DNA from 2 places in the Clostridium sp. MF28 genome. Region 2 is predicted to be linked to the other one. Evidence: a T-box and tRNA genes for the amino acid it is inferred to sense, from the RefSeq annotation. Region 2 holds a T-box; the other holds one or more tRNA genes.
What was found. A T-box is a leader RNA that pairs with one kind of tRNA and senses whether it is charged. The one in region 2 lies ahead of AXY43_RS15040 (glycine--tRNA ligase), so its partner is inferred to be a tRNA-Gly.
Positions count from the first base shown of each region.

Region 1: it encodes a tRNA-Gly, which carries the amino acid that the T-box ahead of AXY43_RS15040 (glycine--tRNA ligase) is inferred to sense. The anticodon was not compared.

Region 1 covers NZ_CP014331.1:1,198,100-1,204,315, reverse strand. The annotation lists gene AXY43_RS05200 (hypothetical protein) at 152-556, opposite strand; tRNA gene AXY43_RS05195 (tRNA-Gly) at 1,544-1,617, shown strand; tRNA gene AXY43_RS05190 (tRNA-Arg) at 1,655-1,731, shown strand; tRNA gene AXY43_RS05185 (tRNA-His) at 1,739-1,814, shown strand; tRNA gene AXY43_RS05180 (tRNA-Lys) at 1,894-1,969, shown strand; gene AXY43_RS05175 (sigma-70 family RNA polymerase sigma factor) at 2,261-2,833, opposite strand; gene AXY43_RS05170 (MarR family transcriptional regulator) at 3,201-3,656, shown strand; gene AXY43_RS05165 (amidohydrolase) at 3,837-5,171, shown strand; gene AXY43_RS05160 (L-2-amino-thiazoline-4-carboxylic acid hydrolase) at 5,164-5,688, shown strand; gene AXY43_RS05155 (ABC transporter permease) at 5,666-6,216, shown strand, end outside.
Region 2 covers NZ_CP014331.1:3,476,121-3,482,336, forward strand. The annotation lists gene greA (transcription elongation factor GreA) at 1-464, shown strand, start outside; gene lysS (lysine--tRNA ligase) at 479-1,984, shown strand; tRNA gene AXY43_RS15025 (tRNA-Asn) at 2,297-2,371, shown strand; tRNA gene AXY43_RS15030 (tRNA-Asn) at 2,809-2,883, shown strand; tRNA gene AXY43_RS15035 (tRNA-Asn) at 3,322-3,396, shown strand; T-box leader at 3,472-3,645, shown strand; gene AXY43_RS15040 (glycine--tRNA ligase) at 3,696-5,087, shown strand; gene murD (UDP-N-acetylmuramoyl-L-alanine--D-glutamate ligase) at 5,236-6,216, shown strand, end outside.

The DNA.
Region 1 (6,216 bases), 2.3 Mb from region 2:
AATTCTAATAACTGATTTAGAAAATTATAGCTTGTCATACAAATGACATATTCATCCTGTATTATAAATTTATAAGATAGTTAATCATTATTTACCCCTTATTAAATAGATGATAACAAGTATTTAGAATGATCTATTACACCCTAGTAGATTATTCTTTTTTTTCGCATTCATTTACTATGTAATTATAGTAGTGAGCTATAGCCATGTCCACTATAGTACTTACATAGGTATTTAAGTCAGGATGCCTGCTCTTTAATTCATTAACTTTTCTAACAGTAGAAGATCTAAGCATATAAGTTCGTTTAGTATCTAGGAATTCACCATCAATAGGTGGAGCCATGCCATTTGCTAATGAAACTTTTCTATTATCTGCAAGAATATTAGAATTAGATGCTTTAACATTTTGGGTAGATGCTGCTTCATCATCATCAAATGAAAAAGATGAAATGCACTTGCCAGAAATGACTGGTTCAGGTGTAAAACCAATTATTTCTTCATTCTCATCTGGAGCAAAATCATTTTTTGGTAGTTCATTTTGTTTTCTTTTACTCATAAGTGTTCTCCTTTACTAAATATCATAATAAATTTTTTGTACATTCTTTCTATAAATGATAAAAGAAATGCATGCTTCTAAATATAAAAGATCAAATGAAAGAATTCTGTTAATCAAATGAAAAATTTGAGCTCTAACTTTTTGCAGGATAACTTTTTTGAAGAGATCTTTTGAATTTTCATTTATCTCACTTAGGATATATGCAGAAATAGAGAATATTCTAATATTCTTCACAATATTTATTCTGAAGAATAAATACTCTAGAGAATAAATATTCTAAAGAATATTACCATATACGAATATATATTCTTCAGAATATGCTTGAAAAATGCGGCTTAAGAAGAGGTTAGTATTTAAATTAACAACTTCTAGTGGAGTATAATATATGGTTGGATTTTTTAGAAGGTAATAAAAAATATTTAAGGCAATAACAAACTAATATGAAAATAAATTTGGGAGGAGAGTAAATTAAAAAAGTATTAGTTGAACCATTTAGAATTTAGTTAGATAGTGATACTGTAATTAGATACAGTTTATCAGGATAATATTCTATAACTATAAATATATATAGCACATATGTTAACATTTTTATTTTATGGTTTGATTTAATAAGACATGTAATAAAAAATAAGAGGCTAATAAATAATTGAGAGTGAATTCTAATTTAATATTAAAACTTGGTTAAATAAAATAATTAAGTTTTAATATTAGATTATTTATTAAGCAGTTTGATTACTAAAATTTCAAATATAAACTTATTATTGAAAAGCATTATACTCAACGAGATAGAAATTTAAATATATTTATAAATTTATATTAATTTAGCGAAGAAAAAAGTCAAGGCGTGTGATACTGCTAAGTGATAGGTTTACAAATACGGTGAATTTGCGGAAAAAAATACAATATTCAGCACTTTATTTGAAAAAAATAAATTTTTATGTTGACAACCTATAATCATGTAACATATAATAAACAAGCAGATTAGTTGCGGGTATCGTATATCGGTAATACTCCAGCCTTCCAAGCTGGAAAGGTGGGTTCGATTCCCACTACCCGCTCCAAAAAAAATTAAAGAGTTTGCAACATAATAAATAATATGCGTTTTTAGCTCAGCTGGATAGAGCAACGCCCTTCTAAGGCGTGGGCCAGGGGTTCGAATCCCTTAAAACGCACCATATAATGGTGAACGTAGTTCAGTTGGTAGAGCGCCAGTTTGTGGCACTGGTTGTCGTGGGTTCGAGTCCCATCGTTCACCCCATGTAAAAATATTAGTAGGCTGCAAGGCAATTGATTTAGCTTAATTATTTGTAAAAGCATTCTATTATAATTATTATTCTGGTTCACTAGCTCAGTCGGTAGAGCACATGACTTTTAATCATGGTGTCCCGGGTTCGATTCCCGGGTGAGCCACCAAATTGTTTAACCTAAGGTAGAAAAGGTATAGTTAAATATACTTTGATGCTTTAGGTTTTTTATTATTTAGTAAAAATTATATCAAGTCAAATTTACAGATGACTTTGTAGGCAGAGGAAATATATAGCCCAAGAATTAGTTTTTTTGTATTATTTAAGTTTATGCTATCTCTTGTAAAGGTTAAGAAAAATGATAACTTAGAATTAAAATGCGAAAATTTGAAATTCATGACAGCATATATAATAAAAATAACAGCTCTAAGGTAAATGTTAACCTTAGAGCTGTTAGATTTTAATAATATACTGGGATGCTATTAAATATTTTTCTTAAAATAGTTTTCTTTTTCAAAACGGCTGTAGAGTAGCACATATCTTTAAAATAAGCATATTCCTTAACAGTATGATTTTTGTAGAATACAAAATTTATAAGTTCAATTTCTTCTTCACTTAGATTTTTAAGAGCTAAATTTAAATCTTCATAATCACAGATTTCACATAATGAAGCTTCGATAGATATTTCTTGTGAAGGAATATCTTCTTCAAAGTTATCATGATAACTTAAAGCATCATTACTATCAGTAGAACTTCTGAAATTCATTTTCCTAATTAAATCATTTACATTATTCTTTATTGCATTAGTAGCATAAGCAACAAACCTATGCTTCTCCAAATCGTACATGGAAACAGATTTAAAAAGTGATTTATAACATTCCTGCTGAATATCATAAATGCTATATCCATCAACAAAAGTTTTCTTTGAAATATTATAGATTAAAGGCTTAAACTCATCAGTTAATTTTTCTTTTGCGGTTTCATCATTATTTTTACATCTTCTCACCAGATTTTCAATATAATCAAAATTCATATGAACCTCCTTCCTCACTTAATGGCTGCAAAATAAATTGATTAATTTACATATGTTGTGTTCATTGTTAAGTTAATTTCTACATGTAGATATACGGCCGAGAATGTACATTTTGCATAAAAATAGAAAATAAATTATATTAATTTATTTTAGATTAGGTTGAAGTAAGATTTTTATTAGAAATATCAGTATTTTATGTGTGATTTATTCATCTAAATACAATAATGCATTTATGGAAAGTTTTGTAATATGAATATAGTAACTATACTGAAAAGTTTTTTATAAAAAAATATTGACATACTAATCATATAGTATTAATATGAATTAAACACATTGTTTCCCGTAGAAACAAAAAATGGAGGTCTAAGTGGATAATTTTAGCATTATACTAGATGAGATGATAGGAAGAATGTTTTTTATCAGCGGTGAACTTGAAAAAAGACCAAAAGATTATGGAAATTGTGGGGTTCCATTGCATATGTCAGATATACATATGATTGAAGCAATACAAAAAAATCAGAGTGCAAATACAACTGAGATTGCAAAAATTATGAATACTACAAAAAGTACTGTTTCAAAGATTACAAAACGCTTAGAAAAAGAAGGCATGATTAAGAAATATAAATTTCTAGATAATAAGAAGGAAATTTACTTCAAATTGACTGATCTAGGATTAAAAGCATTCAATGGGCATTATGAGTACCATATATCAAGAACACAATCGTTTGATAAAGAATTTGATAATTATACAGAAGAAGAAAAAAAGCTTATTGTAAATTTTCTGAAGAAATACACTGAAGAATTAGAACAATATTTAAAATGAATGTATTTTATGAAAATACTATATTAATTTAATATTTTGCTGACCAGAAAGACTGGAGGCTAAGTTTTGAAAAGAAAGATTATTGACTTTCTTTTTAAAACTTAGCCTTTTTTATATCTGATGGTTTCATACAGAAACAATTTTTATACTAAACTATAGAGCAAAATAAGGAGGAAATAAATGGATAGAATTGAAGAAAAAATTATAGAAATCATTGATAACAACAGAGAAGAAATAATAAAATTTGCACGAGATATTTATAGAAATCCAGAGTTAGGCTACAAGGAAGTAAAAACGTCTAAAAAGGTAGCAGAAATATTAGGCCGAAACACAGAAGTTTTAAAAAAGGATGTAGCTATTACAGGTATTAAAGGCTATTTAAAAAAGGTAAATACTAAAGAAATAAATGTAGCACTGATTGGAGAACTAGATGCTATAGTATGTCCAAGTCATACATTTGCAGATAAAGAAACTGGTGCAAGTCATTCTTGTGGTCATCATGCACAACTGGCTGGAATAATAGGAGCCTCAATAGCTTTGGCGAATGAAGAGATAAAGCAACATATAGATGGAAATGTCATATTTTTTGCAGTTCCTTCTGAGGAGTATGGAGAGATTGAATTTAAAAATTCATTAAAAGAAAAGGGATCGATACAATATGGTGGGGGAAAAAGTGAACTTATTAGAATTGGAGAATTTGATGATGTAGATATAGCAATTGCTCATCATTCAAGGCCAGATAAAGAAGCTGTAATAGTTGGTGATACAACAACTAATGGATTTGTATCTAAACTTATTAAGTATAAAGGCAAAGAAGCTCATGCAGCTGGAAGTCCTCAGTTAGGGATTAATGCATTAAATGCAGCTAATATCGGGTTAAATGCATTAGCTTATCAACGGGAAACTTTTAAGGATGAAGATTCAGTTAGAGTTCACCCAATAGTTACAAAAGGTGGAGATTTGGTTAATGTTATTCCAGGTGAAGTTACTATAGAAACTTTAGTCAGAGGGAAAACAATTGAAGCTATTTTAGATGCTAATAAGAAAGTTGACAGAAGTTTCAAAGCAGGGGCTCTTGCTATTGGAGCACAAATAGAAATAAAAACTTTTCCTGGGTATTTACCAGTAATACCTATTGAGCCATCTGAAATTATATTAGATGTTTCTAAGGAAGTTGTGAAAGAGGGGGCAGTTAAGAAAATAGATTCTGGTGCACACTTGGCAGGTTCTACTGATGTAGGAGATTTAACACATATTATTCCTGTATTAAAATTTGAAACAGGCGGAGTAGAAGGGGCATTGCATTCAGAAAATTTTAAAATAATAAATGAAGAAATTGCATATATAGCTACAGCTAAAATAATGGCGTTGACAGCTTATAGACTTTTAAAGGAAAAAGCTCATGAAGCTAAAAAAATTAAAAATACCTTTAAGCCCAAATTTACTGTAGATGAATATAGAGCTTATATGAATAGTCTTGAAAATACGATTAAGGAGGATTATAGAAATGAGTAATGAAAACATTGAAAAAGATTATGCTATAGAGCAGGTTAGAACAGCGTGCAGGCATTTTGCAGATTTATATTTTTATTTTTCAAAAGTTCTAACTGATGAATTGGGAGGAGATAAAACAAAGGAAATATTAGAAAAAGTCCTATTTGAGAGGTCTATTGAAAGAGCAGAAAGGATGAGAGAAAAAGCAAAAAGTAATAATTTAGAATTGGTGCCAGACAATATAATTAAGCTTACTGATGTTCCTTTTTTGGGATGGGTACCTGAATTAAAAGAATCACATTGCCCATATGGAGAAGCTTGGATTTCAAGATTAGATGAAAACCCATGGTTTAAAGAACTTGCTTCCTTGTATTGCGATGTTACTGATACTACTGTTGCTGAAGAATTTACAGGAAACACTTCTCATAAAATAACCCAAAATGTCTTGTGGGGAGACAAATCCTGTGAAAGGATATATTTTCCTAAAGAAGAGCTTCTAAAGGGGGAATATACTTATGGAAAAAAAGAAAACAAATAAGAAAATAATATTAGGGCAGATTTTACTTTTAATATTGATTTTTGGATTAATTGAGTATTTGGTTTCTACTGGGAAAATAAATAAATTATATCTGGCTGCACCATCACAAGTTATAAAGGAATTAATAGAGGTGTTAAATGCAAAAATATTGATATCTAATATTTTTATAACAATATTGGAGTTCTTAACAGGTTATGGAATATCTATTATTTTAGGTATTGGATTAGGCTTAGTATTTGTAGCATTTCCAAAGGTAGATACTTTCTTTTCGCCTTTTATTTCCGCAATAATGTCAATACCAAAAGTCGCAATAATACCTTTACTTACTATTTGGTTTGGAATAGGTTTTTCAAGCAAGGTCATATTAGTATTTCTGTTTAGTTTTTTTACAATATTTTTTAATACTATATCTGGAGCAAAGCAGACTTCAAATAGTTATATAAAAGTAGCTAAAGTATTTAAGGCATCAAAGACTCAAACAATTTTTAAAGTGTTATTACCATCAGCAATACCAAGCATATTTGCTGG
Region 2 (6,216 bases):
ATGTTATGACTTATGAAGGTGTTAAAAAATTAGAAAGTGAATTAGAATATCTAAAAACAGTAAAAAGAAAAGAAATAACTGAAAAGATAAAAATTGCTTTAGGATACGGAGACTTAAGTGAAAATTCTGAGTATGATGAAGCTAAAAACGACCAAGCATTTACAGAAGGAAGAATAATTCAATTAGAAAATATGCTTAAAAATGCAGTGGTTGTAGATGAGTCAGAGATTCCAAGTGATATTGTTTCAGTTGGATCAAAGGTAAAAGTTAAAGATTATGAATTTGATGAAGAAGTAGAGTATTCAATAGTAGGTTCTGCAGAAGCGGACCCTATGAATTTTAAAATATCAAACGAATCACCGGTTGGAAATGCACTAGTTGGTAAAAAAGTTGGTGATGTAGTAGAGGTAACAGTTCCAGACGGAGTTAATAAATTCGAAATACTAGGAATAAGTAGAAGTTAATTGGAGGTACAGCAATGTCAACAGAAGAAATGAGCATGCAAGAGTTAGAGTCTCAGTATAATGAACAGGAAGGATTGAGAAGAGCTAAGCTAGCAGAGCTACAAGGTGCTGGAAAGGATCCTTTTGATGTTTATAAAGTCAACAGAACTCATACATCAGAGGAAGTTAAGGCAAATTATGATGCACTAGAAGGTAAGGAAGTAACCGTTGCAGGAAGACTAATGTCTAAAAGAGGGCAGGGAAAAGTTGTTTTCTCAGATATACATGATAAGGATGGTAAGATACAACTATTCTTAAAGATTGATAAGGTTGGGGAAGAAAATTTAAAGCAATATAAAACTTTTGATTTAGGTGATTGGATTGCAGCAACTGGAGAAGTATTTACAACTAAAACAGGTGAAGTATCAGTAAATGTAAATACTTTTGAGTTGACTTGTAAATCTTTAAAGCCACTTCCAGAAAAATGGCATGGGTTAAAGGATCCAGATTTAAGATATAGACAAAGAGAAGTTGATATAATTACAAATACAGAAGTTAAGGATACTTTTATTAAAAGAAGTAAAATCATTTCAGCTATAAGAGAATTCCTAGATGCTAAAAGCTTTATAGAAGTAGAAACTCCAATTCTTGGAGCAATAGCTGGTGGAGCAGCAGCAAAACCTTTCATTACTCATCACAATACTTTAGATATGGATATGTATTTAAGAATAGCTACAGAGTTATATCTTAAGAGATTAATAGTTGCTGGTTTTGAAAAGGTATATGAAATAGGAAGAAATTTTAGAAATGAAGGTATGTCAGTAAGACATAATCCTGAATTTACAGCTATAGAATTATACGAAGCATATTCTGATTATAATGACATGATGGAAATTACAGAAAATATGGTTGCATATATTTGTGAAAAAGTAAATGGAACTACTAAGGTTGCTTATCAAGGTACAGAAATAGACTTTAAGCCACCATGGAGAAGAATCACTATGGTTGATGCTGTAAAAGAATATGCTGGAGTAGATTTCAATGAAATAAAATCTGACGATGAAGCTCAAACTATAGCAAAGGAAAAACACTTAGAATTTGCTAAACCATTAAATACAGTAACAAAAGGTGAAGTTTTAAATGCTTTATATGAAGAGTTTGGTGAAGCAAATATGATTCAACCTACATTTGTTACGGATTATCCAGTTGAAATTTCACCTCTTACAAAGAAGAAGAGAGGAAATCCTGAATTCACTGAAAGATTTGAAGGCTTTGTATTTGGTAGAGAACTTTGTAATGCATACTCAGAATTAAACGATCCTATAGTTCAAAGACAAAGATTCGAACAACAAGCTAAAGAGAGAGAACTTGGAGATGACGAGGCATATATGCTAGATGAACAATTTATGAGTGCTCTTGAAACAGGTATGCCACCAACAGGTGGAATGGGAATGGGAATAGATAGACTTATAATGTTCTTAACTGATTCAGCTTCAATCAGAGATGTTATATTATTCCCTACAATGAGACCGCAGAAATAATTTGATACAGTTAAAGTAAATAGATTATATTTATTTCTATAAAAAGGTTCTATATGTATAAAAGGCATATATGAACCTTTTATTGTTGTTGATTTAAAAATGAAATATAAGAAACATAATTTGAAATCAGGAACTCTATAATAAGTTCAGAAATATTTTATTATCTGCATAAATATTTATAGGAATTAGTATTTCTTCTGGATAATAAGAAAGAAAAGCTATAAGTATTTCTGAAAACTACAAAAGTAAATAAAATATAAAAAAGACTTGCATAATCTAAAAAAGCTGATATAATAGATTAAGTAATGACGTTCCGCGATAGCTCAATGGTGGAGCACTCGGCTGTTAACCGATAGGTTGGAGGTTCGAGTCCTCTTCGCGGAGCCATTTTTTTATATTTTTTAGAATAGTATTATAAGTTATAACATGTACTTTGGAAGCATTGTTATAGCTTTTTTATTCCATATGAATTTATACTAAATTTAAATTTGTGAACATTGTTACTCTTGATGGCATAAGTTATGGAAATACTTACTCGGAGAATCACAGTTTGTAAAGAGAATGAAAAAATATATTAGCCTGTCGAATTTTTCTCACACACATTTGAAAAAGTAGATGCGCAAAAATCTACAGTTTCACAATCGCTTGAGATTTTATTCTTTCCAAGTTTTATAAAGATGAATTAGGAATATATAATATGTATTAATTCTAAAATGTAAATGTAATTTGATAATTTTGATAGTATAGAGATATAAATTTGATATTTTGCTAAAAAAGGGTTGCATAATTTAAAAAAGCTGATATAATAGATTAAGTAATGACGTTCCGCGATAGCTCAATGGTGGAGCACTCGGCTGTTAACCGATAGGTTGGAGGTTCGAGTCCTCTTCGCGGAGCCATTTTTTTTATTTTATTTAGAATAGTATTATAAGTTATAGCATGCATTTTGAAAGCATTGTTATAGCTTTTTTTATTCCATATGAATTTATACTAAATTTAAAGTTGCGAATATTGTAACTCTTGAGGGCATAAGTTATGGAAATACTTACTCAGAGAATCACAGTTTGTAAAGAGAATGAAAAAATATATTATCCTGCTGAATTTTTCTCACATACATTTGAAAAATCAGGTGGGTAAAATCTACAGTTCCACAATCGCTTGAGATTTTGTTCTTTTCAGGCTCTATAAAGATGAATTAGGAATATATAATATGTATTAATTCTAAAATGTAGATGTTATTTGATAACTTTGATAGTATAGAGATATAATTTTGATATTTTATTAAAAAAGGGTTGCATAATCTAAAAAAACTGATATAATAGATTAAGTAATGACGTTCCGCGATAGCTCAATGGTGGAGCACTCGGCTGTTAACCGATAGGTTGGAGGTTCGAGTCCTCTTCGCGGAGCCATTTTTTTATATTTTTTTAGAAAATATTCAGACTTGACATATAAAATGATTTTGTTAAAATTAATTTATAAATTAAATACACATGTTGAAAAAGAAAAGTAATTTATAAGTCAGTTGAAGAGAGATGATGTTTGGTGGAAATCATTATTGGTTATAAATGAATGGAGCTTTTGAGTGTGAGGAAATCGATGAAGAAAGATGGGCTTAAGCCAAGAAGGGTGGAACCGCGGAATTATATTTCGTCCCTTTGTGCTTAAAGCCTTTTTTATTTTATAAAAATATATTTGGAGGGATAAAACAATGGCAGTAGAAAAAACAATGGATAAGATTGTGGCTCTTTGTAAAAATAGAGGATTTGTATTTCCAGGCTCAGATATATACGGTGGTCTAGCTAATTCGTGGGATTACGGTCCTTTAGGGGTAGAATTCAAAAATAATGTAAAAAAAGCATGGTGGAAAAAATTTGTTCAAGAAAGTCCGTATAATGTTGGATTAGATTCTGCTATTTTAATGAATAGAGAAGTTTGGGTTGCATCAGGGCATGTTGGAGGTTTTTCAGACCCATTAATGGATTGTAAGGAATGTAAGGCAAGATTTAGAGCTGATAAATTAGTTGAAGATCATATGACAGAAAATGGAGCAGAAGTAGCGACAGCTGATGGATGGACTAACGAACAATTGAAAGAATATATTGAAAGAAATAACATAGTTTGTCCCAAATGTGGAAAGATGAACTACACAGATATAAGAAAGTTTAATCTTATGTTTAAAACATTTCAGGGTGTTACTGAAGATGCTAAATCAGAAATGTATTTAAGACCAGAAACAGCACAAGGTATTTTTGTTAATTTTAAAGCAGTGCAAAGAACATCAAGAAAAAAAGTACCATTTGGTATAGCCCAAATAGGTAAATCTTTTAGAAATGAAATTACACCCGGTAATTTTACTTTCAGAACAAGAGAATTTGAACAAATGGAATTAGAATTCTTCTGTAAGCCTGGAACTGATTTAGAGTGGCACAAATATTGGAAGGACTATTGTTGGAACTTCTTGCTAAATTTGAATGTTAAGGCAGAAAATTTAAGAATGAGAGATCATGGAGAAGAAGAGTTATCTTTCTACTCGAATGCAACTTCTGATATAGAATATTTATTCCCATTTGGTTGGGGAGAACTTTGGGGAATAGCAGATAGAACTGATTATGATTTATCTAAACATCAAGAACATTCTGGCCAGGATTTAAGCTATTTAGATCAAACAACTAATGAGAAATATGTTCCATATGTTATAGAGCCGTCGTTAGGCGCGGATAGAGTTGCTTTAGCATTTTTAATTGAAGCATATGATGAAGAAGAGTTAGAAGGTGGAGATGTTAGAACTGTAATGCATTTACACCCAGCATTAGCTCCGTTTAAAGCAGCAATATTGCCTCTTTCTAAAAAGCTATCAGAAAAATCTTTAGATATTTATGCGGAGTTAAGTAAGAAATTCAATCTTGATTTCGATGAAACAGGAAGTATAGGTAAGAGATACAGAAGACAAGATGAAATTGGAACTCCTTATTGTATAACAATAGATTTCGATACATTAGAAGATGAGTCAGTAACAATTAGAAATAGAGATACTATGGAACAAGAAAGAATTAAAATAAGTGAAATAGAAAATTATATCCAAGCAAGTTTGGAATTTTAGGATTATACCTAAACAAAAACTGATTCAAGATAATTTCTTCTTGGGTCAGTTTATTTTTTTGTTGCAAGTGTTATAATTAAAATAACGAAGAACAAATTTTGGCAATAATATATACGATGGATAGAGATTTAAATTTGGAGGATAAATCATGAAGAAAGATTTTAATGAGTTTAAGGAATTTATAGTGGGTAAGAAAGTTGGAGTTGTTGGAATTGGAGTAAGCAATATTCCGTTAATCAATTTTTTAATAGATTTAGGTGCTGCTGTAACGGCTTTTGATAAAAAGAGTTTAGAAGAACTTGGAGACGTTGCAGAAGGATTTAATAAAAGGGGAGTTAAGCTGGAGCTTGGAGAAAAATATCTAGATAACTTAAAAGGGTTTGATGTGATATTTAAAACACCATCAATGAGGATTGATAGTGAAGCATTAGTAAGGGTTAGAAAAGAAGGAGCATATGTTACTTCTGAGATGGAAGAGTTTGTTAGGTATACAAGAGGAAAAGTCTATGGAATAACCGGTAGCGATGGAAAGACAACAACAACAACAATTATTTCTAAGTTACTAGAAGGTCAAGGGTATAAAACATGGGTCGGAGGAAATATAGGAACTCCATTATTTTCAGAAATAGAAAACATACATGATGAAGATAAAGTTGTATTAGAGTTATCTAGCTTTCAACTTATGACAATGACTCAAGAAATAGATGTTGCAGTATGTACAAATTTATCCCCAAATCACTTAGACATGCATAAAAGTATGAAAGAGTATATAGATGCGAAAAAGAATATCTTTATATATCAAAATTCAAATGGACTTTTAGTAGTGAATAGAGAAAACGAAATTACCCATGGATTTATAAAAGAAGCGAAAGGAAATGTGAAAGAGTTCAGTTCAAAAAGAGAACTGATAGATGGGGCATACTATAAAAATGGGATACTCTATCTTGAAGACAAGGAAGTTTGCAAAAAAGACGATATCGTAATTAAGGGGATGCATAATGTTGAAAATTATCTTGCAGCATTTTTAGCAACAAAAGACGATGTCTCTGTGGAGGTAATGAAAAAAGTTGCTGAAACATTTGCTGGCGTTGAACATAGGTGTGAACTTGTAAGAGAGATAGACAGAGTT